2 regions of the Devosia sp. P3_B2 genome follow, and region 2 is predicted to be linked to the other one. Evidence: riboswitches for the same ligand, from Rfam matches in the RefSeq annotation. Region 2 holds a riboswitch; the other holds the start of a gene.

Region 1 (15,714 bases), on a different contig from region 2:
GCACGTGGTTGAAGGCCTTGACCAGTGCCGCAATACCCAGCCGGTCGCTGTCCGCGGCATAGACCCGCGCGCCCTCGGCCAGCCGCAGCGCGAACGGCCCGACCCCCGAGAACAGGTCGGCCACCGATTTCACCTTGCCGACACCCTCGACCACCAACTGCGCCAGCGTCTCCTCCGCCGCCGCCGTCGCCTGCAGGAAGCTCGCGGGCGGGATCTCAACCATGGCCTTGCCCATCCGGATGGATGGCGGATGCGCCATGAACACCGGGTCGCCATTGAAGGTCAGCCGCGCCAGCCGGTGCGTCCGCGCAAACTCGGCCAGCTGCGCCGGCTTCAGCTTCCGCTCCGACTTCACCGAGAGGTCGATGCCGGTGTCGCTGAGCGTGAAGCTCACGTCGCAATCCCCGGCGAGCGGCTGCAGCGCCCGCGCGATCCGCGGCGCGTGCTTGGACAGCGTCGGCACGAGGATCGGGCACGCATCGATGTCGAGCACCTCGTGGCTTTTCGCCCGCATATAGCCCGCGCCGGCCTTCCGCACATGCAGCGTCGCCCGCCGCCGTCCGGTGCCGGTCGCATCCACCAACGGCTTCACCACCGTCTCGACCTCGGCATGCTGCAGCGCGATCTCGACCAGGCTCCGCTTGAAGCTGGCGTAAGTCTCACGGTTCATGTGCTGCAGCGAACACCCGCCGCAAACCCCGAAATACGGGCTGATCGGCTCCGCCCGCGCATCGCTGGGCTCGATAACGCGCAGCAGCGTCCCGCGCTCCCCGTCGCGCGAAATCTCCACCCGCTCGCCTGGCAGCGTGAACGGCACATACACCCGTTCCCCGCCGATCTCCGCCACGCCGTCGCCGTGCTGCCCGATGCTATCGATAAGAACTTCTGTCATGGGGGCGCTCTAGCAGGCTTTTGGGCTACTGAACATGGCAGCCCCCTCAGCCCACCGGCTGGCTCACCCTCTCCAGCAAGCTCGCAATCGACACGAACGGTATTCCCATCCGCTCGCTCAACCCAGTCGCGCACGTCGACACCGTCGACAGGCCGATCTCGCACCCATCCGGGATCTGCGCCTTGCCGAACCGCGTGCCATGTTCATTGAGCTCCGGCACGAACAGCCCCTTGTCCCCGGCATAGCCGCAGCAGCTGATGGCATCGAGCACCACCACTTTCCCGGCGATCACCGCCGCCAGCACGTTGATCGCGTCTTGCTCCTTGAGCCGCTGCGCCGAGCAGTTGTGGTGCACCGCCACTGCCGGCAGCGGCCGCGTGATCTTCAGCCGCGGCAGGATTTCCTTGAGCAGGAACTCCGCCGAATCCATCACCGCCGCTTCGCCCGGATGCTCGCGCATATGCTTGGCGCAGGTCGAGGCATCGGTCACCACCGGCAGCGCTCCGGCCTTGCTCAGCCCATCAAGGGCTGCCCGGGTCGACCCGCCAACCCGCTCTGCCTCCGCCGGAAACCCCTTCGACAAGAACGGCTGCCCGCAGCACTGCCCATCGAGTTTTTCCGGCACCACAGGATCGAACCCCGCCCGCCGCATCAGCTCGAGCATCGCATCCGTCGTCGGCAGCAGCCCGTTCTCACGCGTCGGCGCCCCGAACATGCGCGTCGCGCAGGAGGGGAAATACACCACCTGCCCACGCGGCGCGTCCGGCACGTGCACCGGCTTCGGCGCCCCCGGTCCCACCCGCAGCGCCGGCGACAGTCGCGGGATCGCCCCACCCGTCATCTTGCGCGCCAACCCGGCCAGCGCATCGGTCGCGCCATCGCCGATAATGGTGCGCGAGAACGCCTGCGCCCCCACTGCCAGCTTCATGCCGCGCTCCACCGCCAGCGTGTGCCCGCCGACCAGGTGCGCTGTCTTCCGCTCTGCGTCGGTCCGCCGCCGCGCCCGTTCGCCGATCACCATCCTGCCGGTCTCGATCCCCACCGGGCAGCGCAGCGCACAGACATTGCCCGCCGCGCAGGTGGCGAGCCCGGCATACTCAAAACCCTCGTCCAACGCCTTGAGCCGCGCCGGGTCCTCACCGGTCGCGTGCAGTCGCGCCCGCTCGCGCGTCACTACGATGCGCTGTCGCGGGCTCATCGTCATGTGATGGCTCGGACAGGCCGGCTCGCAGAAGCCGCACTCGATGCACATGTCGACCACGTCGTCGGCCAGCGGCATCAGCTTCAGGTCGCGCACATGCAGCTGCGGGTCGGGATTGAGCAGCACGCCGGGATTGAGCAGCCCCTCGGGATCGAACAGCGCCTTGATCCGGTACATCACGCGATAGGCGCTCTGCCCCCATTCCAGCTCGACGAAGGAAGCAATCGCCCGCCCCGTGCCGTGCTCCGCCTTGAGGCTGCCGCCATAGGTCACCGAGACGAGTTCACCCAGCGCCACCGAGAACCGGTCGAACCGGTCCGCCTCCTCCGGGTTGGAGAAATCCGCCGCCATCTGGAAATGCAGGTTGCCCGCCAGCGCATGCCCGAACAGCACGCCATCGACATAGCCGTACTCGTCGAGAAGCTTCCGCATGTCGATGACGAAATCGGCCAGCTGGTCGACCGGCGCCGCGACGTCCTCGGTGAGCATCGTCGTGCCCTTGGGCCGCGTTGCCCCAAACATCGGAATGAAGCCCTTGCGCATGTCCCACAGCAGGTGCGCCCGTTCCGTGTCGTCGGCAAAATCGATGTCGGTAGCGCCCTCCTCGCTCAACACCGCGACCGCCGCCGCGATTTCCCGCTCCAGCGCCTCGGGGCTCTCCGCCGAAATATCGATCAGCATCGCCGGCGAGCTCTCGGTGAAGAACCTGAGATAGGGCTGCATCACCGGCAAATGCGTCACCGCCTCGAGCGCCCGCCGTTCCAGATACTCCGCCGCCGTCACCCCATGCGTCTGCTGGATACCGCCATTGGCGAGGCGCGAAATCGCCCGCCCACAGGAATAGGGATCGGGAAACGGGATCAGCCCGGTCACTTTGAACGGGTGCTCCGGAATGGTGTTGTAGGTCACCTCGGAAACGAACCCGAGCGTCCCCTCGGACCCGACGATCAGGTGGATCAGGATGTCGATGGGATCGTGGAAATCGACCAGCGCGTTGATCGAATAGCCGACGGTGTTCTTGATCCGGTATTTCTTCCTGATCAGCGCCACCAGCTCGGCATCGGCCATCACCTCGTGATGCAGCCGCTGCAGCCCCTCCAGCAGTTCTGCGTGCGAGCGGCGGAACGCCTCGATCGAGGCCGGATCCCCCGAGTCCAGCACCGTTCCGTCGACCAGCATCACCCTCAGCCGGGCCATCGTGTGGTAGGTGTTGTAGGCGACCCCGCAGCACATACCGGACGAGTTGTTGTTGACCACCCCGCCGATCTTGCAGGTGGCCTGGCTCGCCGGATCGGGCCCGAGCTTGCGATTGAACGGCTTCAGCGCCTTGTTGACGTTGGCGACGATGTTAGCCGGCCCCAGCGTCACCTGCTCGCCGCCCTCATGCACGGTGAGCTTCCGCCAGCCGTCGCCGAGCACCGCCAGTATCCCGTCGGTGATCGACTGGCCCGAGAGCGAGGTCCCGGCGGCCCGGAACGTCAGCGGCAATCCTTCGGCCCGCGCCGCCTCGATCACTGCGCGCACCTCGTCCTCGGTGTTGACGATCACCACCACCGCGGGCACCAGCCGATAGTGGCTCGCATCGCCGGAATAGGCGTAGGTCATCACCGGGTCGGTCATGATCCGGTCCTGGCGGATCACCTCCCGCAGCCGCGCCACCACCCCTCGCGTCGCCGCAGCCCGGTTCACCCCGATCGGGGCCATCTCGTTCACGTCCCTACCCGCCCTACTGTCTTGCCCTGGCATGTTAGTGCCATTCGCCGGGGCGAGATAGTCGGGCCCGCGCCGCGCGGTACGCTACGAGACGATTTCGACCTTATCGGCCGGCGGGCCGGGGAAGGTGGCAAAGCCGGTGATCACCCCGCCGCCGAGTAGTTCGTCGACCGCCCGCCCCGCCTGGTCGATAGCCGAATGCGCGTAGGCGTAGGCGCCCGAATCCGAGTTGGCGATGGCGATCCGCCCCCAGCCTTTGCGCGCCGTCTCGATCGGCAGCGGCCCATCCGGCCAGAACTGGTCCCACGGCCGCATGTACTCGAGCGCGTAGCCGTGACTCCAGCGGTTGCAGGTGATCGCCCCGATATCCCGCGCCGCGTCGAACCCCTTGTCGCCCAGCGCGCGGTTCAGCATGTCGCGCACCTCGCGCTCCATATCCTCGAAGCTGATCGCCGTAAGCGTCTGCCGTCCCATCGCCGCCTGCTCGCGGGCCGAGCTTCCCGGCTCCCCGGCCACCACGATCTTCGCCACATGCAGCAGCACCGGATCGGCCGGCCCCTCCGCGAACTTGTAGTCGCCGACGCTCACCGGAAAATCGATCGAGGCGCCCAGCCAGAACCCGCCCGGCGCCTCGAAACCGGAAATCCCCGCATCGGCAAAGGCCTGCCAGTTGTTGACCAGCACATTGGTGTAGATCAGCGGGATCTTCACCTGGTCATCCAGCGCTTCGATCTGCGCCTCACCGACCTCGTCGCTGAGATAGCGGATGATCCGGTGCCAGCACGCGAGCACCACCTGCTTGGCTCGCACGGTCCTCAGCTTTCCGTCCTCGACATAGGTCACGGTGACGCTCTCCGCCGAAGCCGGATCGCCATCGTGCTTCACCTTCACCACGCTGGCATTGAGCCGCAGGCGCGTGTCGTTCTCCGCCGCGTCGAGCGCATCATAGTCGAGCCGACCGTTGACCAGCTCTTCCATGCCCGTGCCGGCAAGCGCCTGGGGGATCAGCTTCCGCACCAGCGCCCGCGCCACACCGGCGTTCCCGTCGGGGAAGTGGTAGATGTAGTCGACCGGGTCGACCAGCACGAGCCGCCCCGACGGGCTCATCGTCTTGAACGGGTGCTCGCCCAGGTCCATGCCGCCGAACCCGGGGTTCCAGTTGCCCCAGGCATCGAGCGCAGTCACGCCGTCGATCCCCATGCCGAAATACTCGTGCGTCGACTCCTGGAAATAGGCCACCAGTTGCGGATCGTACCCGCAGATCCTGGTGAGGAAGTCGGCATAGGTGGTCTCGGCGAGGATCTTGAACTTTTCTTCCCGCGTCTTGCCCTTGAGATAGTCCGGCGGGGCGTCGATCAGCTCGATCAGGTTCGTCTGCGCCTTGGCGTTCAATGGCGTCTGCGGCACCCAGTCGGCGGCGACCTCGGTCTGCACCACTAGCCTGTCTTCGCCGAACACCTCCTTGCGGAACAACGTCGCATCGCCGAGGCCATGCCGCTCATACCAGCCGCTGTCGTAGTAGCTCTCGAACTTGTCGAGCTCGACCCCCACATCGGCCAGCACTTCCATGACCAGCGGCGAAAAGAAGCTCGGTGTCTGCAGCGACTGGCTGCCGCCGTAGCCGATCACCGTCCTGCCATTCGCCGTGGTGAACTCGTTGCGCTGCGCATGCCCGCCGAAATCGGCATTGTTCTCGAGGATCAGCACCCTGCCCGGCTTGTGCTTCTGATAGAGCTGCGCCGCGGCCAGCCCCGAAATGCCGCCGCCAACCACCACCAGGTCGTAGCTTTCACCGGTTGCCTCGGGTGCTCCGGCACTATCCCAGAACGTGCCGTCGCGCAGTGAGTGCGCCACGCCCATTGCCGTTTCGGAGTGTCCGCGCAGTTGCCCCGCCGCCGGCGGATAGGCCGAGGGAGCGGCGGCCTGCGCAGCGTCGGCGCCGAGGCCCAGCTGCGCCGCCGCCACACCACCGACGGTCAGCGCCACCCCGTTGAGGAAATCCCGCCGGCTGATCAGCCGGTCCATCCCCAGTTCACGATCACGCTCGGACCAGTCCGCCATAGTAAAAACTCCCGCCGCTCATTCTGCCTCAAGCATCGGAGCAGGCGGGAGTTCTTGTCAATCACGGCAATATCTTAGCCGAGGTCGATGTCCGTGGCGTCCTCATCAAAGCCGCCGCGAATTTCCTGCGCGGCGCGGCGAAGAATCTCCGCCACTCGACGGTCGTCCTCGGGACCGCGCCGGATCGCTTCCTTGATCGCCTTCTTCAGCGCCTTGCGCGCTTCGTTCACTTCCGGCGCCACGTCGTCGATATCACGGTCGGGCCGGGCTGGGCGCTCGGGCCGGTCGGGTCGTCCCGGATGCTCCGGATGCGGCGGCGGGCCGCCGCGATCGCCGAACCAGCCGCCCCGGCCAAACTCCCGCCCCATGCCGCGAAATCGGCTGCGGAACTGTTCCGCCTCCTCCGGCGTGAAGGGAAAGTCCTGGCTCGCCATCCGCTCGCGCAGATGCTCCATGCCCGAGCCGGCCTTGGCGAGAAAATCCAGCGTCGACGCGATCGCCTCGCGATTGTCGTTGAGGTGCGTCCGGCCCTCGTCGGTGATGGTGTAGAGCTTCTTGTTGCCCTCGGCGGCCGAGGTCACATACCCCGCCTCCTCGAGATAGGTCAGCGCCGGATAGACGATGCCCGGGCTCGGCGAATAGAAGCCGTGCGAATGCTCCTCGATCGCCTTGATAAGGTCGTACCCATGCCGCGGCCGCTGCTCGATCAGGAACAGCGCCACGAGCCGCAGGTCGCCCGAGGCGAGCATCCGCCCGATACGGAAATTGCCTCCGAACCCGCCCCAGTCGCCGGGATTGATGCCGCCTTCGAAGTTGCCGAATTTGCGAAACCCGCGCCGCGCCATGGCCTCCATGCGCCGCCAGTTCCGGTCCCACCTATGGTCGTGATCATGCATGACTGCACTCCAAGATATATCTTACGATAGCCGCAAGATATGCCTCGACCACGGAGCGTTCAAGATAGCTCTCAAGATATATCTTAAGTCAGCGATACTGCCTTGATCCTCCTCCGCGTGGCGGCGGAGGGGGCGGCCACAAGCACGAAGCGAGCTACCCCGCGATCGCCTTCACATACCGCTCCGCCGAAGCATGCACCCGCGCCTTCGCATCCGTCGTCATTACCCGATCCCACCACGCCGAGTAGATGCGGTCATACGCAAACCCCTCAACGCAGCCGACGATTCGGTTCACCTCGCGCGCCGGCAGCGGGATCAGGTTGGGATAGGAGTACATGAAGCTCACCCAGCGCGTGTCCGGCACCACCATGATGGTGTCGCCGGTCATCAGCACGCCCTTGCCGTCCTCGCCCGGCCAGTGCAGCGCCGTCGAGCCCTCGAAATGCCCGCCGCAACGCACCAGCGTCACCCCCTGCCCCAGGTCCAGCCGCTCGCCGTTCCAGTACTTCACCCGCTCCGACGTCCGCATCACATACTGCCGGTTCGCCTCATGGATATGGATCGGCACCCCACCCAGCGCCTCCGACCAATCGACCATCGAGGAATAGAAATGCGGATGCGAAATCGCCATCGCCCGCACCCCGCCCAGCTCCTTTATCCGGGAAACCGCCTCATCAGTCACCAGCGGCGTACAATCCCACAGGATGCCCCCGCCCGGCTGCCGGATCAGCAACATCCGCTGCCCGATGGCAATCTGCGGCGTCGCCCCGATACCGACGAGCCCCGGCTCCTGTTCCTTGAACTCGATCGTGTGCTTGGCTTGCAACTCCGCCAGCGTCGTCCACCGCTGCCCGGCCGCCGTCACATACTGCCGCTCGTCATCACAGATCGCACACCGCTCCGGCGGCGTCTCCGACGGTGCATGGCCAACGCCACAGGTGACGCAGATGAAGGATTGCATCGGAAATCTCCGGTTCGAAAAGCTGCCGGAGCAATTGTTAGCGGAGTCGAGCGCGCCTGGGCACCCAACTGGGTCAAATCACCCCTCGCCTTCGCGGGTTGCCTGTCGATGCGCTCCCAGCCAAAGTCACTCCGCCAACTGGGGGGATAGGGCAATGCTGAAAGCTGTGCTGTTTGCGGGATGCGCTCTGCTTCTGTCGGCGACTTCAGTGGTCGCGGCGACGTTGATTGTCGAGCCTGCCGACACCCAGCCCCTGCCACGGCCCGAAATACCGCCTCCGCCAAGTGGCGAGCTGGTTCGCACCATCAAGGACGGCAGCGGAACCACGAAGATCGACGTCAGCGGTAAAGGAGCGGTGTTGTGCACCTGGAGCATCCTGACTGCAGTACAGGCAACCACCGAGGCATGTGGCTGGAAACGCCTTCCCGTCGATGCTGCGATAGATGCCGCCATCGCCGACATGGACAAGTACATCATCGACAACATGCCGACGCCGATAACCCAAGGCGATCTCGATGAACAGAAGCGGCACGACCGTGAAGGTGTTTGGGGAGTGGCAGCCGACCAGATCGCGTTGATGTGCGAACTCAGTTCGGAAACCGATACCTACGCAAACTTCGCCTCAGGCATGCGGCAGATCGACCCGGCGACTTTGGCCACGAGTATCCAGGACACGCTCTCAATCCCCCGCGAGCCAGTCATGAACCCCTGCCTTTAAGCCACCAGTCCCTTCCAAACCTCAAGCTCGTCCAGCGTCTCGCCCGCTCCCGCCAGTGCGAACTGGTAGATGTCGAAGCTCCCCACCATCACGCCGTAATAGCCCGGCCGCTCCCGCGCCTCGTGCTTGAGCCTGAGGATCAAATCCCGGTCGCAGTTCGAGAGGTCCGCGCGCAAATTCGCGTCCCGGGCCTGGCGCACGGCGAAATCGAAGGGCTCCCAGCCCCAGATGTCGCACTTCCATTCATTGCCGGCGAAATCCTTGAACTCGATGCCCCAGTAGAGCCCGGCGCCGAGCGGATGCGGGTCGACATAGTCGTTGAGGAAGCTCGCCTTGTGCAGTTGTAGCCCGGCCCGGTCGAACTGGATGGCGATGTCCGCGGCGAGCCCGGCCCACTCGGCCCAGCGTTCCGCCTCGCACGGCATGTGGATGTCGATGTCGCGCCACACCATCAGGTCGTAGCCGGCGCTGCCGGTCACCACCGCCTCGCCGAAGCGGGCATTGAGCAATTCGAGCAGGCCGGTCTCAACCAGCACGTTGCGGGTCTCGTTGCGGAGTTCGGCGGCCAGCCGCGCCCTCTCTTCTGCGTCCTGAAGAGCTGCGTCCATTCCAAATGTCCCTCTTTGGAATCCGTCCCGGGGCATCCCGACCCCGGAATCAAAAGCCCGGCTCGTGAGCCGGGCTGAAAATCTAGTGACGTAAGCGCCGAAACTGTGGCGACTTACTCGGCCTTGGGCTCGGCGGCAGCCTCGGTCGCAGCAGCAGCCTCGGCGGCAGCAGCAGCGGCGGCCTCGGCGGCGTCCTTCTCGGCGAGTTCCTTCGCCAGTGCCTCGGCGGCGGCGATCTTCTCAGCCTCGCGGGCGTTCTTGGCTTCGATGGCGGCTTCGCGCTCACCAGCCTCGATCTTCTTGGTACGGGCGCCGACGTTCTCGAAGATACGGGCGGCCTTACCGCGACGGTCGCGCAGGTAGTAGAGCTTGGCGCGACGCACCTTGCCGCGCTTGATCACTTCGACGCGGTCGATGTTCGGCGAGAGCACCGGGAACACGCGTTCCACGCCTTCGCCGTACGAAATCTTGCGCACGGTGAAGCTTTCCATGATGCCGGTGCCGGAGCGGGCGATAACCACGCCCTCATAGGCCTGCAGGCGTTCCTTGTCGCCTTCGCGGATCTTCACCCAAACCTTGACGGTATCGCCATGGGTAAATTCCGGATGGGCGCCCTTGGCGAGCAGCTTCTCGTGCTGCTCCTGATTGAGCTGTTCGATGATGTTCGACATCTGATGTTCCGTTCGTCTTTTTCAAAGGAGCGTTTCGCCGGCTTTCGCCGACCGCCCGGTCTTGGTTGCACGGATTTTTATGCATTATTGGCCGAGCCGAAGCTCAAGCGAGCGGGGCTATAGATGAAGAAAGCCCGCGAGTCTAGAGCAGGTCTAGGGCTCGCGGGCCTTTGATGTCACTTCGATGTCAGCCGCGCGACACTAGTCGCTGCGGACGAGGCTCAGAGCCAGCCAGCCAGCACCCCGACACCGCCCAGCGCGAACACGCCGCCCGCCACCTGCGCAACCGTCTTGCTGTACTTGCCGACGAGCTTCGATACGCCCATCGCCGCCCCGATACCCGCCGCGTGCAGCAGCGCGGTCGCGACGATAAAGCCCGCCGCATACTCGAAGCCCGAGGCATCGACCGGCATTTCGGCGCCATGCGCGTGGCCGTGGAAGACCGCAAACACCCCGACCAGGGCCGAAGCCGCCACCACCGGCATCGGCCGGCCGAGCGCCGCGACGCCGCCGATCACCACGCTCGACAGCGCAATTCCCAGCTCCACGAACGGCACGTCGATCTGCCCGACGCCGAGCATGAAGCCTACCGCCATCATGCCCACGAAGCTCAGCGGCACCAGCCACAGCGCCTTGCCGCCCAGCACGTAGGCGAACACGCCCACCGCCACCATGGCGAGCACGTGGTCGAGGCCACCCACCGGGTGCATGAAGCCATGCAGGACCCCGGAGGCGTCGCCGTGCCCGGTATGGGCGAAGGCGGCCGTCGGAACAGCAATGAGCAGAAGAGCCAGTAGCGCGCGCATAAATATCTCCATCTCGGGACCCACCGTCCCGCTCGCGTATGTTTCACTGACGGCCGGTCTCCTGGCTCCGGGCATCTCCCACTCCGCCTTCCCAGTCGCAAACCAGTGGCACGCTGAGTGGAAGTCAGGCCCGTTACAGTCGCGGGGGCGGCGCCGGCATCGCCCGAAGGCCACCGGCTTCCCGTTTCACGCATCACCCGATGCGCACCGTCGCCTTATCTCTGTCAGGTCTGGGTAGCGAGATCAACGGCAAGCCGCGCATTTGCCGCATGACGCGGCACCTCCTCCTGCGCTAGAGGAGCAACGTCCAACCGGGATAGCCGCCAGTGCTGAATGCGCGAAACATGGGAATCGAGGTGCTGCGCGCGGCTGTCGTGCTGGCGCTGATCTTCCTCAGCTTCGCCCACACACCGGTCACCGCGGCTACCACCGGCCCCGACGTGCTCACCGCCGCGCTCGACCTCAGCTATTGCGGCGACCTCCCGGACGAGCCCAAGTCGCACGCTCCCTGCCACGCCTGCCGCATCGGCGCCGGCGCCGACCTGCCCCCGCCTTGCACCCTCGCCCTCCCGGCCACCCTCGTCGCCACGGTTGCCTATGGCGCGATGCCGGTGCTGGTCCGACCGGCCACCTCCATCCGCCCCTTCGACGCCCGCGGACCACCTCTCGCCTGATCTTCCTCGCCTCGAATTCCCCAATTCCATTCGAAAGATCAGTTCAATGAACCGTCTCCTCATCCCGGCCCTGCTGGGCCTTGCCCTCGTCGCCACCCCGGCCTTTGCTCACAATGGCCTCATCCACGAGGGTTGCCCCACCGGCCAGGTGTTCACCGCCGGCGACCTCACCATCACTGGCGCCTACACCCGCGCCATGCTGCCCAAGGCCCAGGTTTCCGGCGGCTACCTCACCATTGAGAACAAGGGCAGCAGTGCCGATCGCCTGCTCGGCGGCAGCACCCAAGCCGCCAAAACCGTCCAGGTTCACCAGATGAAGATGGAGGGCGACATGATGAAGATGGGCGAAGTCGAAGGCGGCCTCGAAATCCCCGCCGGCGGCACTGTCGCGCTCTCCCCGGGCGGCGACGCCTATCACCTGATGCTCATGGGTGTCGGCACGCCGTTCGAAGAGGGCCAGTGCCTGCAGCTGACGCTGAAGTTCGAGAAGGCCGGCGAGGTGCCGGTTGTGCTCAACATCGGCGGCGCCGCAGCCGACGCTGCGCCCGAGGGCGAGATGAGCATGCCGATGGATCACTCGGACCACCAGATGGCCCCGGCGCAGTAAGCCCGGCGCTACCTCAGCAGATCCGGCCGGCGCGCCCGCGTGAGCTTCTCGCTCTCGGCGCGCCGCCACTTCTCCACCTTGCGGTGGTCGCCCGACGTCAGCACCGCCGGGATCTCGCGCCCCTCAAACAGCTGTGGCCGCGTATATTGCGGGTATTCCAAGAGCCCGTTCTCAAAACTCTCGTCGGCATGGCTCTCCGCCGCACCCAGTACCCCGGGGATCAGCCGCACCACCGCCTCGAGCAGCACCATGGCCGCGACCTCGCCGCCGGCGAGCACATAATCGCCGATCGAGACTTCCTCGAGCTGCCTGGCCTCGATCACCCGCTGGTCGATCCCCTCGAACCGCCCGCAAACGATCACCGCCCCCGGCCCCACCGCCAACTCGCGCACACGCTCCTGCGTCAGCGGCTTGCCGCGCGGCGACATCAGCAGCCGCGGCCGAGCATCGCCTTCCGGCGACACCGCGTCGATGGCTTTCGCGAGAATGTCCGGCTTCAGCACCATCCCGGCGCCGCCGCCCGATGGGGTATCGTCCACCGTCCGGTGCCGGTCGGTGGCAAAATCGCGCAGCTGGGTGGTCGAAAGGCTCCACAACCCATCCGCCATGCCACGGCCGATCACCGAGGCGCCCAGCGGCCCCGGGAACAGTTCCGGAAAGAGCGTGATGATGTGAGCCGAAAAGCTCAATCGGGTTCTTCTTCGCCCGGATCCGCCTCGATCGGCGGATCGATCAGCAGATACCCGTCCTTGACCCGCACCTCCGGCACAACGGTCTTGGAGAATGGATAGAGATAGGTATCGCCCGAGCGCGGATCGCGGATTTCGAGCAGGTCGCCGGCGCCGAAATTGGGCACCGCCATCACCTCGCCGATCTCCGAGCCGTCCGACAATCGGGCTTTCAGCCCGATCAGGTCGGCATGGTAGAAATCGTCTTCGTCGTCCGGCTCCGGCAGCAGCGCGCGATCGACATAGAGTTCGACCCCGTTGAGCTTTTCCGCTGCGTTCCGGTCGTTCACCCCCTCGATACGCGCCACGAGCACATTCGTCGTGGTGCGCGCCGAGAGGATTTTGATCGTCAGCCCCGGCTTGTCGGTCGACAGCGGGCCATAGGAAACCAGCGCCAGCGGGTCCTCGGTGAAGGACTGGATGCGCACTTCGCCCTTGATCCCATGGGCCGCGCCAATGCGGCCCATGAGGAGCTTGTTGTCGCCCGCTTGCGCCACGGCTTACTCGGACGCGGCTTCGGCTGCCGGCTCTTCAGCGGCGGGAGCGGGAGCGTTCTTGGCTTCCTCGGCGGCGGCAGCGGCAGCAGCCTTCGCCTCGGCGCGCTCGGTCGCCTTCTTGCCCGGCACGGCCTTCTCGGGGTTGTTGCGCGCTTCGCGCTTCAGCAGGCCCGCGGCGTCGAAGAAACGGGCGACGCGGTCGGTCGGCTGGGCGCCGACGCTCAGCCAGTGGGTGGCGCGCTCGGTGACGAGGTTTACGCGCTTTTCCTTGTCGGCGAGCTTGGGGTCATAGGTGCCGATCTTCTCGATGAAGCGGCCATCGCGCGGCGAACGGGCATCGGCGACGACGACGTGGTAGTAGGGGCGCTTCTTGGTGCCGGCGCGGGCAAGGCGGAGTTTCAGCGACATAGGTTCAGTCCTTTGAGTTGATTTCGTCTGTTACTTTTTCTTCGGCACGAAGCCGCCACCGAGGCCCGGAAGGCCAGGGAAGCGCGGCGCGCCGCCAAGCCCGGGAAGTCCCGAGCCGGATTTGAGCAGCTGGCCGACATCGGTCGGCAGCTTGTTTTCAGTGAGTTGCTTCGGCGGAGCCGCCTGCTGCGGAATCGCCGCCGGGTCGATGCCCATACGACGCGCCAGCGCCTCGAGTTCCTTGGGGTCCATGGTGGACGGGTCCGGCATGTTGCCGAGCCCCGGCATCATCCCGCCCATCTTGCCGCCGAACATGCCGGCGAGCGAGCCCATGCCGCCCTTCGACACCTTCTTCATCATGTCCGCCATCTGGCGGTGCTGCTTCATCAGCTTGTTGACGTCTTCGACCTTGGTGCCCGAGCCATTGGCGATGCGGATGCGCCGCTTGGCGTTCAGCAGGTCCGGGTTCGCCCGCTCCGCCTTGGTCATCGAGTTGATGACGGCGATCTGCCGGTCGAACACCTTCTCGTCGATATTGGCGCCGGCCATCGCCTTCTTCATCTGGCCCATGCCCGGCATCATGTTCATGAGCGAACCCATGCCGCCCATCTTCTTCATCTGCAGCAGCTGGCCGCGCAGATCCTCCAGGTCGAAGACGCCCTTCTTGAGCTTCTTCGCCATCTTCTGCGCGTCTTCGGCAGTGACGTTCTGCGCCGCCTTCTCGACCAGGCTGACAATGTCGCCCATGCCGAGGATGCGGTCGGCGATGCGCGAGGGATGGAAATCCTCGAGCGCATCCACCTTTTCGCCGGTACCGAGCAGCTTGATCGGCTTACCGGTCGCCGCCCGCATCGAAAGCGCGGCGCCGCCACGGCCATCGCCGTCGACACGCGTCAAAACGATACCGGTGATATCCACCCGCGCATCGAACGAACGCGCCAGGTTCACCGCGTCCTGGCCGGTCAGCGAGTCCGCGACCAGGAGGATTTCGTGCGGATCGGTAGCGGCCTTCACCGCCGCCGTCTCTTCCATCAGCTCTTCGTCGATATGCGTGCGACCCGCCGTATCGAGGATCAGCACGTCATAGCCGCCGAGCTTGCCCTCGCGCTGCGCGCGCCTGGCGATATCGACCGGCTTTTCGTTCTGCTGGATCGGCAGCGTATCGACGCCAATCTGCTCGCCGAGCACCCTGAGCTGCTCCTTCGCCGCCGGGCGGCGATCGTCGAGCGAGGCCATCAGGACCTTCTTGCCCTGACGCTCCTTCATCCGCTTCGCCAGCTTGGCCGAAAGCGTGGTCTTGCCCGCGCCCTGCAGGCCCACCATCAGCATGGTCATCGGCGGCGTGGTGTTGAAGTCGATCGGCACCTGCGTTTCGCCGAGCACCTTGACCAGCTCGTCGTGGACGATCTTGACCACCTGCTGGCCCGGCGTCACCGAGCGGGTAACCTCCGCGCCAACGGCGCGCTCGCGCACCTGCTCGACGAACGCCCGCACCACTTCCAGCGACACGTCGGCCTCGAGCAGCGCCCGGCGCACTTCGCGCAGCGCCGCATCCACGTCGCTCTCGTTAAGAGCGCCGCGGCCCCTGAGGCCCTCGAAGATTTTCCCAAGCCGGTCGCTAAGGCTTTCGAACATTTTTGTTCCTTTGGTTCCGCAGCATGGATGCCTCGGACCCGGAGATAGGTAGTCTTGGTCGATCCCGCCATCCGAGGACGGCGCCATCGGCGCAAACGCCAAACCCACCCGAGGGCGCATCGCGCTGTCGGGTGTTAGCCTCCGGGATCTCTTTATACCTTTGCGGGTCCCGGTCGGCAGTCAGGCGTTCGAACCTGATGAATTGTCGCGGTCGATAGAGAGGAAATGGGGCGGAGTCAAGGAAGAGGGCGCACTGCCCTCAAGCGATCCGCCGCCCTTGCACGGCAACGATACCCTCGACGAGCAGAGTATCGACCTCGAACCCCACGCCAACGAGGCTCGCTGCAGCCTGCATAGCAAATCGCTCCGCAGTACGGATAGCCGGCGCCTCCAGCACGAGCACGATCCGCCCACCTACCTTCAGCACTTTGCGGAACGCGGGCGCCCAGCCAAGGTCGGCATGCCGCGGAAAATCGACGTTCACCGCCAACGCCGCATCGAATGTGCCGAGGTCGAGCGTCTCGAACTCGCTTTCGAACGCCGTCAGCCGCCCGAGGCCGGCGTTCCGCTTGATGCAGGCCTCGACCATCTTGCCCGAGCGATCGACCGCGACGACGTCGGCGCCCGCGGCAAGCACC
Region 2 (15,714 bases):
GTACCGCGCTCTACACCAAGGCCCAGGAAATCTTCAAAGCCGAAGAGCCGGCGATGACCATCGCCCACTCCAAGGTCTTCATGCCGATGAACAAGCGCGTCCTGGGTTACACCATGGATCCGCTTGGCATTCACCGCTTCGACAATGTCGACGTGACCGAATAATTAGAGATAGAGTTCAAGGGGCGGCGCCATCACCGGCGCCGCCCCTTGGCGTACCCAATGCTGCGATTCATCCTCCAGAAACTCGCCCTGATCGTGCCGACCATCATCGGCATCACCATTGCGTCGTTTGCCTTCATCCGCCTGCTCCCCGGCGATCCCATCCTCGCGATGGCCAGCCAGTACGGCGTCACCCCCGAACGCTACGAGATCCTCAAGCACCAGTACGGCTACGACCTGCCGATCTGGCAGCAGTATTTCAACTACGTGGGCGGCATCCTGCAGGGCAATTTCGGCATCTCGCTCGCCACCAAGCGCCCGGTGATCGAAGAGTTCATGACGCTGTTCCCGGCAACGGTCGAGCTGGCGCTGTTCGCCATGCTGATCGCCATCGCCCTCGGCATCCCCGCCGGCATCTTTGCCGCCATCAAGCGCGGCTCATGGTTCGACCAGATCACGATGGGCGTGGCGCTCACCGGCTATTCGATGCCGATCTTCTGGTGGGGCCTGCTGCTCATCATCTTCTTTTCCGGCTATCTCGGCTGGACCCCGGTTTCGGGCCGCATCGCCGTCAGCTTCTTCTTCCCGCGCGTCACCGGCTTCATGCTGATCGACAGCCTCATCGCCGGCAAGCCCGCCGGGTTCGTCTCCGCGCTTCGGCACCTCATCCTGCCAGCCATCGTCCTCGGCACCATTCCACTCGCCGTCATCGCGCGCCAAACGCGTTCGGCCATGCTCGAGGTGCTGGGCGAGGACTATGTGCGCACCGCGCGCGCCAAGGGGCTCGAGCCCGGCCGTGTCGTCGGGGTCCATGCCTTCCGCAACGCGCTGATCCCGGTGGTCACCACCATTGGCCTCCAGGTCGGGCTGCTGATGGGCGGCGCCATCCTCACCGAGACGATCTTTTCCTGGCCGGGCATCGGCAAGTGGATGATCGACTCGATTTCTAAGCGCGACTACGTCTCGGTGCAGTCGGGCCTGTTGCTCATCGCGTTGATCGTCATGGCGGTGAACCTCATCGTCGACATCCTCTACGCCGTCATCAACCCACGCATCAGGGTGCAGTGATGGCCGCTGAAACCACCGTCGCTCCAGCCACCGTCCGCCGCATGAGCGGCCTGCGCGAGTTCTGGTACTATTTCTCGATGAACCACGGCGCCGTTCTCGGCCTCCTGGTCTTCGTGCTGCTGATCCTCGTCGCCGTCTTCGCGCCCCTCCTGGCGCCGTTCACGCCCGACCAGCAGTTCCGTGAGTTCATCCGCATGGCGCCGCCCTGGGCGGGTGGCACGCAACCGCAGTTCTTCCTTGGCACCGACGAAGTCGGCCGCGACATCCTCTCGCGCCTGATCCACGGCTCCCGCTACTCGCTGTTCATCGGCTTCTTCGTGGTCAGCCTAGCCATGTTCACCGGCGTGACATTCGGCCTCCTCGCCGGCTATTTCCGCGGCTGGGTCGATGCCGGGATCATGCGGGTGATGGATATCATCCTCGCGTTCCCCTCGTTGCTGCTCGCCCTCGTGCTGGTCGCCATCCTCGGGCCTGGCCTGTTCAACGCCGTGCTGGCCATCGCGCTGGTGCTGCAACCGCATTTCGCCCGCCTGACCCGCGCTGCCGTGCTGTCGGAGAAAAGCCGCGAGTACGTCACCTCGGCCAAAGTGGCCGGAGCAGGGCACCTGCGGCTGATGTTCATCACCATCCTCCCCAACTGCCTCGGGCCGCTGATCGTCCAGGCGACGCTGAGCTTCTCCAACGCCATCCTTGAGGCGGCGGCGCTCGGCTTCCTCGGCATGGGCGCCCAGCCGCCGACGCCGGAGTGGGGCACCATGCTCGCGCGCGCTCGCGAGTTCATCACCAGCGCCTGGTGGATCGTCACCATGCCCGGCCTCGCCATCCTGATCACGGTTCTCGCCATCAACCTCGTCGGCGACGGCCTGCGCGATGCGCTCGATCCCAAGCTCAAGCGGAGCTGAGGCGATGCACCTGCTCGAAGTCAAAAATCTCACCGTCAGTTTCGACACCTCGGTCGGCGTGTTCAACGCCGTCAAAGGCATCGACCTGCATGTCGACGCGCGCGAAGTGCTGGCTATCGTCGGCGAGTCCGGTTCCGGCAAGTCCGTCGCCATGCTCGCAGTCATGGGCCTCCTGCCGCCCACCGCGACCGTCGCCGCCGACAAGATGACCTTCGACGGCAAGGACCTCCTCGCCATGTCGCCGGCCGACAAGCGCAAGATCATCGGCAAGGACGTTGCCATGATCTTCCAGGAGCCGATGACCAGCCTGAACCCCTGCTTCACGGTCGGCTTCCAGATCGAGGAAGTACTGCGCTTCCACCTCGGCATGGACAAGGCACAACGCCGCGCCCGTGCCGTCGAACTGCTTGCCCAGGTCGGCATCCCCAACCCGGCGGAGCGGCTGAAGTCCTACCCGCATCAGATGTCGGGCGGCCAGAACCAGCGCGTCATGATCGCCATGGCCATTGCCTGCAACCCCAAGCTGCTGATCGCCGACGAGCCGACCACAGCACTCGACGTCACCATCCAGAAGCAGATCCTCGACCTGTTGGTGCGCCTCCAGGCCGAGCACCGCATGGGCCTGATCATGATCACCCACAATATCGGCGTCGTCGCCGAAACCGCCGACCGCGTCGTCGTGCAGTACAAGGGCAAGAAGATGGAGGAGGCGAGCGTGCTCGAGCTCTTCACCGCGCCCAAGAGCCCCTACACCCGCGCGCTACTGGCGGCGCTGCCCGAGAACGCCACCGGCGACCGCCTGCCCACCATTTCCGGCGTCAATTTCGAGGAGACGGTCTGATGGCCACCGTCCTCGAAGCCAGGAACCTCGTTCGCGACTACCACATCGGCGGCACGCTGTTTGGGGGTGGCCGCACCGTTCATGCGGTGAAGGGCGTCAGCTTCAAGCTCGAGCAGGGCAAGACCCTCGCCATTGTCGGCGAATCCGGCTCGGGCAAGTCGACGCTGGCGCGCATCCTCACCCTGATCGACCGCCAGACCGCCGGCGAGCTGCTGATCGACGGTGAAACCATCGATATCGGCAAGACCGGCGTCACCGCCGCCATGCGCCGCAAGGTGCAGATCGTCTTCCAGAACCCCTATGGGTCGCTGAACCCGCGCCAGAAGATCGGCAACGTGCTGATGGAGCCCTTGCTCCTCAACACCAAGATGCCGGCAGCCGAGCGCCGCGACCTCGCGCTCGAGATGCTGACCAAGGTCGGCCTCCTCCCCGAGCACTTCAACCGCTATCCGCACATGTTCTCCGGCGGCCAGCGGCAGCGCATCGCCATCGCCCGCGCCATCATCATGCGGCCTTCGCTGCTGGTGCTCGACGAGCCGGTCTCGGCGCTCGATCTCTCGGTGCAGGCGCAAATCCTCAACCTGCTCGCCGACCTGCAGGATGAGTTCGGCCTCACCTACGTGTTCATCAGCCACGATCTGTCGGTGGTGCGCTACATCGCCGACGAGGTGATGGTGATGTATCTCGGCGAGGCAGTGGAAACCGGCACGCGCGAAAAACTGTTCGCCAACCCCGAGCACCCCTACACCAAGGCCCTGTTCGCCGCGACGCCACGCGCCGACGTCGAGAGCATCAAGGCAAGGCTCGCCAAGAAGGCCGCCCTCGCTACGGCATAGCTTGCACCCCTCCCCGTTGAGGGGAGGGGCGGGGCGGGGGCCATCGGGGATCACGAAACGGCTCCCTCCCTCGCTCCCTACCCTCAAGGGGGAGGGAGGCGACGGCTGAGGGACCGCCTCAGTGCGTCGCCGTGCTGGGCATCATGCCCATCTGCATCATCAAGCCAGCGACGTCCGAGTGGGTGCGGAACTCGACGATCTTGCCGTCGCGGATGCGAGCGAAATAGTCGCCGCGCCCGGTGACCTTCTTCTGCGTCGGCGGGATCGATTGGCCACCCATGTTCATCGGGCCGGTATTGGTACCGACAAACTCGAGTTCGCTCGCCACGGCGTCGTCGCCAACCACCTGGTTGATGCGCCTCGTATGCAGGTCGGGAAACGCGGTCATCCAGGCGTCGAAGAAGGCCTTGGCCGCCTGTTTGTCGCGGATTGGCTGGGGCGTCGCCCAGTCGTACCAGACGAAGTCGTCCGCCAGCATGTTCACGAAGGCAGCGCCGTCGTGCTTGTCCCAAGCCGCGAGGCCCTGGTCGTCGATCCGTTTCAGTTCGTCCTTGGTCATGGCATCCTCCCTGTTCTGGGTGAACGCCACGCGCCCCCTCACGTGGCGCCGCAGGCGGAGCCTAGCACCGCGCCTCAGGCCCCACCAGCAGCAGGAGGGACACAGGCGTACCCGCAGCGCCGGCTTAAGCCGCTGTTAAGTGGCGACCCTTAGTTTTCGACGATGCTTCCTACGCCGGTGTTTCTACTTGCCGAAAGCTGCCACAAGGACCCTGGCACTGGCCGCTAGCGCCCGCGGCGCCAAGAAACCTGCGCGATCGAAATCGCCGCTGCTCAATTTCACGCTCTGGATCGCGCTCCCCGCGGTCGCCGTCTATTTCGGCGTCTGCGCCCTCGTCTTCGTCGCCATGCACCTGATGAGCGAGGAGATGAACGCCATCGACTCCGATCGCGGCAACAGCGCCATCGCCGCGGCCGTCGAGTCGCCGGTGGTGGGCCTTGCCGAAAGCACTGCCGACGAGGCGACGTGGACCGAGGCGTACATCAACACCTACATCGAGCCCAATCCGGCCTGGCTCGACTCTGTGTGGGGCGCCACAGCCCGGATTTCCGACACCTACGACACCGCCATCCTCACCGATGTCAGCGGCAACATCGTCTTCGGGGAGACTAGTCGCGGCCCGGTCAAAGGCAAGCTGAGCGACCTGTTCAGCGGCGCTCCACAACTGATCGAACAGCTCGAATCGGGCATCGCCAAATCCGGCGACGACGCCACTGTCGCCCACCTGTCGCGCAATGAGCGGGGAGCCGTGGCACTTGCCGGCGCCGTGGTGCACGGCAATTCGGGCCAGGCGAGCATCCCACGCGATCAACGCCGGGTATTGTGGCTCGCCCGCCAGCTCGACGACATCATGCTGCGCGACGTTGCCACCCGCTTCCAGCTACCGCTGCCGCGCCTCGTCGAAGTGCCGCAGCCCGGCCACGACTCGATGGCCCTCACCGATGCCGCCGGTGCCGCCATCGCCACCATCGACTGGCCGCCCCGTCGCCCGGGCGATCCGGCCTTCGCCCACACCGCGACGGTGGCCGTGCTGGTGATGCTGATCATCGGCGTCCTGATCTTCGTGGTGCTCGCTGCCTTCCGCCATTCGATCAAACAGCGCGCCGTGTCCGATGAGCGAGACTGGTACAACGCGCGCTACGACAGCACCACAAGGCTGCGTAACTGGTTCGGAGCCGAAGAGTATCTCGCGAGCCTCATCCCCAAAAAGCGCGGCGAGCTGCCTTTGGCCATCGCCCAGATCTATGTCGAGGGGCTGATCGACGTGGTCGGTCTCTATGGTCGCGAAGCCTCCAACCAACTGCTGCTCGCGCTCGCCAAGCGCTTCGAGGCCGTCAGCGGCGGTCAGGCGATCATGGCCCGGACCGGCCCGGCCGAGATAACGCTCGCCCGTTTCGGCGACGACGCGCTCCCCCTTATCCGCAGCTTTGCCGAGAGCATCCTGGCCAAGGCCGGCGACCCCGTGCCGGTCGGCGATCTGAAGCTGAAGATCGGCCTCAGCATCGGCATCGTCGCGGCGCCCACCACACGTGACAACGTTGGCTCGGTGATCCGGATGGCCGAGACGGCCATGGTGCGGGCCCGCGAAACCGGCGGCAACCACACCGTCGAATACGATCCGGCCATCGAGGACCAACGCCGCCGCCGCATCGAGCTGCAGGCCGATATCCGGCGTGGTCTCGAGGCCGGCGAGTTCGACCTCGAGTACCAGCCGATCATCGATTTCCGGACCCAGACCATCCTCGGCGTCGAAGCGCTGATGCGTTGGAACCGCCGCGCCGCTGGCCCGATGGGGCCGGGCGAGTTCATTCCGGCCGCCGAAGCATCGGGCCTGATCGATGATCTCGGCATGTTCGCGCTGCGCCGCGCCATCGAGGAGATTGGCCCGCTCGGTGATCTCAAGATCTCGGTCAACGTCTCGCCGGCGCAGCTCCGCAACCCAACGCTGCCACAGATCGTCTTTTCGACGCTGGAGGAGTGGGGCGTCGCCGCAACTCGCCTGCAGCTCGAAGTGACCGAGTCCTTCCTCGTCTCCCACCCCGACCGCGCCATCCAGCTCATCGAGCAGCTGCGCGGCTCAGGCATCATCATTGCCCTCGACGATTTCGGTACCGGCTACTCCTCGATCGGCTACCTGAAGCAGTTCCGCTTCGATCGCGTGAAGCTCGACCGCTCTCTGGTTGCCGACATCGACAGCGATCCGGTGCAAGCCGCCCTGGTCGAGTCCACCATGATCTACGCCTTCGCCATGAACCTCGCCGTCACTGCGGAAGGCGTCGAGCGGCGCGAAGAGGCCGCGCTGCTGTCGCGCCTCGGTTGCCGCGAGTTCCAGGGCTACCTGTTCGCCCGCCCGCTGCGTCTGGCACAGCTCGAGCGGCTGCTGCAGGGTGAGCAGGCCCTACGCGAGGCGAGCTAGTCTTCAGGCAGCTGCTTTCCGGCAATCGGCGCAGCGACCGCGCAGCTCGATCGTCGTCCGCTCCAGCGCAAACCCGGTTTCTCCGGCCCAAGCCGCGAGCCGCGCCGTCACCTCCGGATCCGCGAACTCGTCCACCCGTCCGCAATTCGAGCAGATGGCAAACGCCGCCGTGCCGCTGCTGCGCCCGTGGCAATTGGCATCCGCACAGCACACGAACGCATTGAGCGACTCCAGGCGGTGCGCCAGCCCGTGCTCGATCAGCTTCTCCAGCGCCCGATACACCTGCAGCGGGGCCCGCAGCCCATCGTCGCGCAGCCGGTCGAGAATGTCATAGGCCGAGAGCGGCGCGTCGGCATGGTTGAGTGTCGTCAGCACCAATTCCTGGTTGCGCGTCAGGTCGCGCGGCCGTTCGTGGTGGTGGGCTTCGTGGCTATGGGCCATGGCTCAGGCCTCCCGTCTGGCGCGCCAGAGCTGCACCGGCAGCGCGATGGAAATGAGGAACAGGCAAAGCGCCGCGACGACGATCGACGGTCCGCTCGGCGTATCGAAACGCAGCGAGCCGAACAGCCCACCGGCCACCGCCAGCGCCCCGATCACCGCCGAGATCACCGCCATCTGCTCCGGCGTCGAGCTCAACCGGCGCGCCGTCGCCGCTGGAATGATCAGCAGCGCCGTGATCAGCAGCACACCGACGATCTTCATCGCGATGGCAATCACGCAGGCCAGCAGCAGCATCAGGATCACCCGCGTCACTTCGGGCCGCATGCCTTCGGCCTCCGCCACTTCGGCATTCACCGTCGCCGCCAGCAGCGGCCGCCACATGCCCACCAGCAGCGCCAGGATGACCACGCCACCAATGATGATCACCGCGATGTCGGTCACCGATACCGCGAGGATATCGCCGAACAGGAAGCCCATCAGGTCGACCCGGATCCAGCTCATGAACGCCACCATCACCAATCCGATGGCCAGCGTCGAATGACTGAGAATGCCGAGCAGCGCATCGGTGGAAAGCGCGTTGCGCCGCTGCAGCAGCAGCAGAGCCGCCGCCACTGCCACCGCCACCACGAACACCCCCAACGTCAGGTTGATGTCGAACAGGAAGCTCAGCGCCACGCCCAGCAGCGCCGAGTGCGCCATGGTATCGCCGAAATACGACATCCGCCGCCAAACGATGAAGCAGCCGAGCGGCCCCGTCACCAGCGACAGCGCGATCCCGGCGATCAGCGCGCGGGCGAAGAAGTCGTCAAGCATGGTCGTGCCCCTCATGCTCGTGCACATGCTCATGCGCCTCGACGATCCGCCCATCCGCCTCCTGCACCCGCCCGTCCGGCAGGTGCGTATGGTCGTGATGGTGCTGATACACCGCCAGCGCCGTCGCAGCGCGAGCCCCGAACAGGCTGAGATATTCCGGGCTGTTGGCCACCGATTCCGGCGTGCCGCGGCAGCACACATGGCCGTTGAGGCAGATCACCGTATCGGTCGCCGCCATCACCACATGCAGGTCGTGGCTGATCAGCAGGATGCCGCAGCCGGTCTGGTCGCGGATCTGCCCGATCAGGTCGTAGATCGCCGCCTCGCCCGAGAAATCCACCCCCTGCACCGGCTCGTCGAGCACCAGCAGATCGGGCTTGCGGATCATTGCCCGCGCCAGCAACGTGCGCTGGAATTCGCCGCCAGAGAGATGCTGCACCTCGGCATTGGCGAGGTGCGCCACCCCCGTCGCCTTGAGCGCCGCGTCGATCTCCTCGCGCGGATAGCTCCCGGTCAGCGTCATTAGCCGCCGCACCGTCAGCGGCATGGTCCAGTCGATCGAGAGCTTCTGCGGCACATAGCCGATCCGCAGCCCCGACTGTCGCGACACTGTCCCGGCATCCGCCTTCAACACTCCCGTGACCAGCTTCGCCGTCGTCGATTTGCCCGAGCCGTTGGGCCCGATCAGCGTCACGATCTCGCGCCGCCGGATCGTCAGGTCCACGCCCTCGACCAGCCAGCGCCCGTCGCGCCTGACCCCGGCACCGGCCACATCCACCAGCACCTCGTGCCCGCTCCGCGCATCCATGAAATTCACGTTTCCGTCTCTTGCTGACGTTCTACCATTACGTTATAGCGTAACACATCGAAAGCGTAATGTCATAACATATCGCGCCTTTGAACTGCGTATCCAACAGGGGTCTTCCGATGCAGAAACCGTTCCTCCTGGCGCTCGCCGCGGCGCTCAGCTGGTCACCCATGGCACTCGCCGAAGTGCCGAACGTGGTGGCCACGGTGAAGCCGCTTCACGCGCTCGTCGCCGCGGTAATGGGTGATCTCGGCACCCCCGCGCTGATCGTCAAGGGGGCCGCCTCGCCCCATACGTACAGCCTCAAGCCTTCCGACGCGCAGGCCCTGCAATCGGCCAGCCTGGTGTTCTGGACCGGCCATGGCCTCGAGCTTTTCCTCGAGGATTCAATCGCCACGCTCGCCCCCCACGCCACCATCGTCGAGCTCAGCCAAGCCCCTGGCATCGAGCTGCTGCCGCCCCGCGAGAGCGGCACATTCGAGGAGCACGCCGACGGCGATCATGCGCACGCGGCCGAGGATCATGGTCACGGCGAAGAAGCCGACATGCACTTCTTTCTCGATCCGGCCAACGCCAAGGTGATGGTCACCGCCATCGCCGGCAGCCTCGTCGCCGCCGATCCCGAGCATGCCGACACATACCGCGCCAATGCCGCGAAAGAGACCGCGGATCTCGATGCACTGATCGCCGAAACCGAGGCCAGCCTTGCGCCCATCAAGGACCGGCCCTTTGTCGTCTTCCATGACGCCTACCAGTATTTCGAGAACCGCTTTGGCCTCAACGTCGCGGGCTCGATCACAGTCAGCCCCGAGGTCTCTCCCGGCGCCGATCGCATCAATGAGATCCGCAACAAGCTCAAGACCCTCGACGCCGCCTGCGTCTTCGCCGAGCCGCAGTTCGACCCGCGGATCGTCAACGTCCTTACCGAAGGCACCACCGCCAAACAGGGCGTGCTCGACCCCGAGGGCGCCAATCTCGACGAGGGCCCCGGCCTCTACCGCCAATTGATCGAGAACCTCGCCACCAACCTCAAGTCCTGCCTCGCGCAGTAGCGCCGAAGAAGCACCGGCGGGGAACGTCTCGCCGCCGCTGCCATTCTCCGTACCAACAGGATCGTCCCATGTACGACGTCATCATCATCGGCGGCGGCTTTGCCGGCCTTGCCGCCGCCACGCAGCTCGGTCGCGCCCGCCGCAGGGTGTTGGTGCTCGATACCGGCAAGCCGCGCAACCGTTTCGCCGCCCACTCGCACGGCTTCCTGTCGCGCGATGGCGCCGCTCCTGGTGAACTGCTCGCCGAGGCCCGCCGCCAGCTCGACACCTACAAGACCATCGAACGCCGCACCGCCGAGGCGATCTCGGCAAGCGCCGTCGACGACGGCTTTTCGCTTGAGCTCGCCTCCGGCGAACAGCTCACGGCCCGCCGCCTGATCCTCGCCCACGGTGTTACCGACAGCGTCGATACGATCCCCGGCATGGCCGCATGCTGGGGCAAGAGCGCGCTGCATTGCCCCTATTGCCACGGCTACGAAGTCGCCGACCGGCCGCTCGGACTACTGCTCCGCGAAGGCGACATCCTGCACCTCGCCCGCTTCTTCTCCGAGTGGACCAACGATCTGACGCTGTTCGCCAACGGCACCCCCGTCGATCCGACGGCACAGGCCGCATTGGCCGATATGCGGGTGAAACTGGTCGAGGAAGCGGTGGTCCGTTTCGACCACGACGACGGCATGCTGAACTCGGTGGTTACCACTGCGGAGCCAGTGCCGCTCGCGGCGATCTTCGTCCACGCCCCGATCAGCTTCTCCACCAATCTCGGCGTCGAACTCGGCTGCGAGACCAAGGCCGGCGCAGTCGGCGATTTCTTCGTCGTCGATCACACCCAGCAGACCTCGATCCCCGGCGTCTATGCCGCAGGCGACGCCGCGCGCCCGATGCACAACATTAGCTTCGCCGTCGCTGATGGGGCAGGGGCAGGCGCTTTCGCCCACCAGTCGCTGCTGGCTACTTCAACGGTCCCCGGAAAATGAAGAACGCCCCGGCAAAGATCAGCAGAAATCCGACGGCGTGATTCCAGGTCAGCTTCTCGCCGAGCACGAACACCGCAAAGCCGGCGAACACCGTGAGGCTGATCACCTCCTGGATGGTCTTCAGCTCCGCCGCCGTATAGGCGCCATAGCCGATACGGTTGGCGGGGACGGCCAGCCAGTATTCCACCAGTGCGATGCCCCAGCTCACCATCACGGCGACCCACATCGCCATGCTGGGGAATTTCAGGTGCCCGTACCAGGCGACGGTCATGAAAACGTTGGAGCCGATCAGTAACAGGATCGGCATCACCGTCTGGAAGGTGAAGGGCATCGGGCACCTGCGCGAATCAGCTGGGGGTCAACCCATTGATCGCCGCGCCCAGCTTCCGCCGCAAGGCCTGCCCAGACTCAACGCGGTCCGCTAGAATCGACGGATCAAACGGAGGTCGACCATGCGCTCCCTCATCCTGTTCCCGCTGCTGCTGCTCGCCGCTCCAGCCATGGCCGCCGACATCGCCTGCGACGGCCCATTCGCCGGCGACAGCTCCGAAGCACGTCTGATCGAGACCTTCGGCAAGGATAACGTAGTGACCGGCGACGTCCCCGGTCCCGAAGGCTCCACCGTACTCGCCACCACGGTCTTTCCGAACGATCCCGCCAAGACCATCGAGTTCGGCTGGTGGGACGAGGAAAAGCACGAGCGCGTCGCCTATTTCACCGTCCCGCCCGGTGACACTGCGCCGGGCGGCCTGAAGCAGGGCCTCACGGTCAAGGAAGTCGAAGCGCTGAATGGCGGGCCGTTCCAGATGTTCGGCTTCTTCTGGGATTACGGCGGCGCTGCCATCTTCGAGGGCGGCAAGCTCGCACCTCCTGCAGATGGCTGCATTGTCTCGGCCCGTTTCGCCGTCGGCGAATACCCGGCCGACCTCAACGTCGATGCCATCTCCGGCGATATGCAGATCTCGTCCACCGAGCCGCTGCTCGAAAAGGTCGATGCGCGCGTCGACACGGTCACCGTCGGCTATCCCGATTCCGCCGCGGCCGAAGATTGACCGCGACCCCTCCCGCGGCGTAACGATAGCCCCACGTTGGTTCCTCGGACCCGTTCGGGCGAGGGGATCAAAAGGGAACACGGTGCGGCGTACCCATCAGGGACCAAATCCGTGGCTGCCCCCGCAACTGTAAGCGGCGAGTGCCCTCCGACTATGCCACTGATGCCACGCGAGGTGTCGGGAAGGCCGGAGAACACGACGACCCGTGAGCCAGGAGACCTGCCAGCGTGCAACCGGGGACTCCCCCCTTTTCATCCGCACGGAGGGTGCAGGCATATGAATACTCAGGTTCAGACGGCGTCCGTCGCCAGTCTCTCTGTCTCGCAGCGCGTCATCGCAGGTGTGCTGGCATTGTTTATCGGCTTCGTCCTCGTCGGCGGCGTCGGCTTTGCCAGCGACATGGCCATCCACAATGGTGCGCACGACACGCGTCATTCGCTCGGCTTTCCCTGCCACTGACGCCGTCAAGCAAACGAGACATCGATGAAACTCTTCCAGCGAATCTTCTTCGCTGCGGTCCTTGCTGGACTCGCAGCTGGCTTGGCCATGAGCGCCGTGCAGCAGTGGCGCGTCGCGCCGCTGATCCTCGCCGCCGAGGTCTATGAAAACGCCGCTCCTGCCGAGGCTGCCGCCGAACACACCCACGACGCCGCCACCCCGGCCCACTCGCACGAGGAAGCCGCCCCCGCCCACGAGCACGACGAAGACGCCTGGGCTCCTCAGGATGGGGCTGAGCGCATCTTTTACACAGTGCTCGCCAACCTCCTCGGCTGCATCGGCTTCGCCTTCCTCCTCGCTGCCGTCTCTGTCCTCTCCGGCATCGAGATCACCGCCCGCAACGGCGTGATCTGGGGCCTCGGCGGCTTCGTCGCGCTGCAGCTCGCCCCGGCCTTCGGCCTGCCGCCCGAACTCCCTGGCATGCCCGCCGCCGATCTCGTCGCCCGCCAGGTCTGGTGGGTCGGCACCGCCATCGCCACCGGCGCCGGCATGCTGGCCATCGCCAAGCTCCGCAACTGGACCGGCATCGTTGTCGCCGCCGCGCTGATCCTCGCCCCGCACGTCATCGGCGCCCCCCAGCTCGCAGGCGAACACGCCACCACCGTGCCCGCCAACCTCGCGACCAGCTTCGCCGCCGCCACCCTCGCCACCGGCGCGCTGTTCTGGCTGACCGTCGGCCCGCTGCTTGGCTGGCTCAACGAGCGCTTCGCCAAGTCCCCCGCCTTTGCCCTGAAGGGTGCCCACGCATGAGCTCGACCGAAAAGATTCCCGTCACGGTCATCACTGGCTTCCTCGGCGCCGGCAAGACCACGCTCGTCCGGCACCTGCTCGCCCACGCCAAGGGCAAGCGCATCGCGCTGATCATCAACGAGTTCGGTGAGCTCGGCGTCGACAAGGAAATCCTCGCCGGCTGCGGTGACGAGACCTGCCGCGAGGAGGACATGATCGAGCTCAGCAACGGCTGCATCTGCTGCACCGTCGCCGACGAGTTCATCCCCACCATGCAGGCGCTGCTCGAACGGCCGGATCGCCCTGACCACATCGTCATCGAGACCTCCGGCCTCGCTTTGCCGCAGCCGCTGATCCGCGCCTTCAACTGGCCCGAGATCAAGTCCGAGGTCACCATCGACGGCATCGTCACCGTCGCCGACGCCGCGGCGCTCGCCGAAGGCCGTTTCGCCAATGACGAGGCGGCCGTCGATGCGCTCCGCTCCGCCGACGCCATGCTCGACCACGAAACCCCGCTCGGCGAATTGTTCGAGGATCAGCTTGTCGCCGCCGACCTGATCATCCTCAACAAGGCCGATCTGGTCACCGACGCCAATCTCGACACCATCGAGACCCACCTCCGCGCCGAAATGCGCCCGGGCACCGGCATCGTCCGCGCCCGCAACGGCCATGTCGATGTCGCGGCCCTGCTCGGCATGGGTCTTTCGACCGAGGACAATCTCGCCGGCCGCGAGAGCCACCACGAGCTCGAGCACGGCGGCGAGGGCCACGAGCACGACGACTTCGACTCGTTCTCGGTCACCCTCGACGGCGTCACCAGCAAGGACCACTTGCTCGAAACCATCGAGCAGACCATCCGCGCCCACGACGTGCTCCGCCTAAAGGGCTTCGCGGCTCTGCCCGGCGCCCCGGCTCGCCTCGCCATCCAGGCCGTCGGCCCGCGCGTCTCCGCCTATTTCGACCGACCGTGGAAGCCGGGCGAAGCCCGCCAGACCGCCCTGGTGGTGATCGGCGAGTCGCCGCTCGATCACGCCGCCATCACCGCAAGCCTCCAGCAGGCGGTGGCGGCCGCCGCCTGATGCACCTCTTAGCGGCCCAGGCAGGTGCCCTGCAGCAGGAGGGCGAGGCCATCGACCTCGCCCAAACGCCCGCTGCGCTCATCTTCGCCTCGGCCGCCGACAGCGAGCTGATGATGCTTGCCGCCGCGGCCGATCGCTCCGGCACCGCAGACCTGCGCCTCGCCAACCTCCTGCGCCTCAGCCACAACCTCTCCGTCGACCTGTGGCTCGACCAGACGGTGCAGCACGCCAAACTGGTCGTCGTCCGCCTCCTCGGCGGCCCGGCCTACTGGCAATACGGCGTCGACGAACTCACCGCCCTCGCCCTCAGCGGCAAGATCCAGCTGGCCCTCCTCCCCGGCGACGCCAACCCCGACCCGATCCTGCAGCAGCGCTCCACCATCCACCCCGATGACTGGACCAGACTCCACACCCTCTTCACCGCCGGCGGCCCCGAAAACGCCGACGCACTCCTCGCGGCTTTCGCACAGCTAGCGCAGTCGTCTCGCTCCCCCTCGCGGGGAGGGATCAAGGGTGGGGGGTGCCCGGCGCTCGACGCTAATGTCACTCCCAAACCCTTCCACCGCTTCGGCCTATGGCACCCCACCCGCGGCATGGTCGACGAGCTCTCCGCCCCGGCCAACCCGAACATCCCTATCCTCTTCTACCGTGCCGCCCTCGAAGGCGCCGGCACCGCCACCCTCGAAGCCCTGATCGCAGAACTCGAAGCCCAATCGCTCAACCCGGTCCCCATCGTCGTCTCGACGCTGAAGGAGGCCGCCTGCATCCGCTTCGTTCAGTCGGCCTTCGCGGCCTACCCACCCAGCGCCATCCTCAACCTCACCGGCTTCGCCCTCGGGCTCGATGGCCTCGACGACAAGCAGAACCCCTTCGCCGGCATCGACGCCCCCGTGATCCAGCTGCTGCAGGGCGGCCGTCCGGAACCCCAATGGGCCGCCGATATCCAGGGCCTCACGGCGAAAGACCTCGCCATGCAGGTCGTCCTGCCCGAACTCGACGGCCGCATCGGCATGCTGCTCGTCGGCCACAAGCACGACGCCGTCTGGCACGAGCGCACCCAGTGCCCCCTTTCCGCCTACGCCCCCGACCCCGACGGCATCCGCCGCGCCGTCACGCTGGCGAAGAACTGGACCACCCTCCGCGCCACCCCGCGCCCCGATCGCCGCGTCGCCCTGGTCCTCGCCAACTACCCCATCCGCGACGGCCGCCTCGCCAACGGCGTCGGCTACGACGCCCCCCAATCGACAGTGGAGATTTTGAAGGCGCTGGAAACCGCCGGCTTCTCAGTCGGGTCACCTGCCCCCTCGCGGGGGAGGGACAGGGTGGGGGGGAGCCCCACGCTCGATCTCCCGGCCGGCGGCAACACCCTGATCGACCTCCTCCAATCCGGCCCCACCAACGCCCACCCCGACCGCGGCTCCGGCATCCCGTTTCCCGTGAATCGCTATCGCGAGCTCTTCGCCACGCTCCCGGCCAAAATCC

What was found. A riboswitch is a leader RNA that binds a small molecule or an ion and turns the genes downstream of it on or off. The one in region 2 is predicted to bind cobalamin.
Region 1: another riboswitch for cobalamin. It lies ahead of AC1DV8_RS00435 (HupE/UreJ family protein); the one in region 2 lies ahead of AC1DV8_RS05550 (CbtB domain-containing protein).

What each region holds. Positions count from the first base shown of each region.
Region 1 is NZ_JBFUGO010000001.1:72,749-88,462, reverse strand. Features, by position in the region: gene AC1DV8_RS00475 (class I SAM-dependent RNA methyltransferase) at 1-892, opposite strand, end outside; gene AC1DV8_RS00470 (FAD-binding and (Fe-S)-binding domain-containing protein) at 939-3,797, opposite strand; gene AC1DV8_RS00465 (NAD(P)-binding protein) at 3,891-5,867, opposite strand; gene AC1DV8_RS00460 (PadR family transcriptional regulator) at 5,942-6,763, opposite strand; gene AC1DV8_RS00455 (MBL fold metallo-hydrolase) at 6,918-7,724, opposite strand; gene AC1DV8_RS00450 (hypothetical protein) at 7,879-8,442, shown strand; gene AC1DV8_RS00445 (hypothetical protein) at 8,439-9,050, opposite strand; gene rplS (50S ribosomal protein L19) at 9,164-9,721, opposite strand; gene AC1DV8_RS00435 (HupE/UreJ family protein) at 9,943-10,527, opposite strand; cobalamin riboswitch at 10,562-10,754, opposite strand; gene AC1DV8_RS00430 (hypothetical protein) at 10,854-11,201, shown strand; gene AC1DV8_RS00425 (copper chaperone PCu(A)C) at 11,248-11,808, shown strand; gene trmD (tRNA (guanosine(37)-N1)-methyltransferase TrmD) at 11,817-12,497, opposite strand; gene rimM (ribosome maturation factor RimM) at 12,494-13,033, opposite strand; gene rpsP (30S ribosomal protein S16) at 13,037-13,441, opposite strand; gene ffh (signal recognition particle protein) at 13,472-15,076, opposite strand; gene AC1DV8_RS00400 (class I SAM-dependent methyltransferase) at 15,336-15,714, opposite strand, start outside.
Region 2 is NZ_JBFUGO010000003.1:906-16,619, reverse strand. Features, by position in the region: gene AC1DV8_RS05620 (ABC transporter substrate-binding protein) at 1-164, shown strand, start outside; gene AC1DV8_RS05615 (ABC transporter permease subunit) at 222-1,229, shown strand; gene AC1DV8_RS05610 (ABC transporter permease subunit) at 1,229-2,131, shown strand; gene AC1DV8_RS05605 (ABC transporter ATP-binding protein) at 2,136-2,972, shown strand; gene AC1DV8_RS05600 (dipeptide ABC transporter ATP-binding protein) at 2,972-3,808, shown strand; gene AC1DV8_RS05595 (ester cyclase) at 3,927-4,367, opposite strand; gene AC1DV8_RS05590 (putative bifunctional diguanylate cyclase/phosphodiesterase) at 4,555-6,783, shown strand; gene AC1DV8_RS05585 (Fur family transcriptional regulator) at 6,787-7,224, opposite strand; gene AC1DV8_RS05580 (metal ABC transporter permease) at 7,228-8,070, opposite strand; gene AC1DV8_RS05575 (ATP-binding cassette domain-containing protein) at 8,030-8,845, opposite strand; gene AC1DV8_RS05570 (zinc ABC transporter substrate-binding protein) at 8,965-9,897, shown strand; gene AC1DV8_RS05565 (NAD(P)/FAD-dependent oxidoreductase) at 9,966-10,874, shown strand; gene AC1DV8_RS05560 (DMT family protein) at 10,849-11,205, opposite strand; gene AC1DV8_RS05555 (hypothetical protein) at 11,327-11,926, shown strand; cobalamin riboswitch at 11,947-12,167, shown strand; gene AC1DV8_RS05550 (CbtB domain-containing protein) at 12,203-12,385, shown strand; gene AC1DV8_RS05545 (CbtA family protein) at 12,410-13,174, shown strand; gene cobW (cobalamin biosynthesis protein CobW) at 13,171-14,232, shown strand; partial or broken gene AC1DV8_RS05535 (cobaltochelatase subunit CobN) at 14,232-15,714, shown strand, end outside.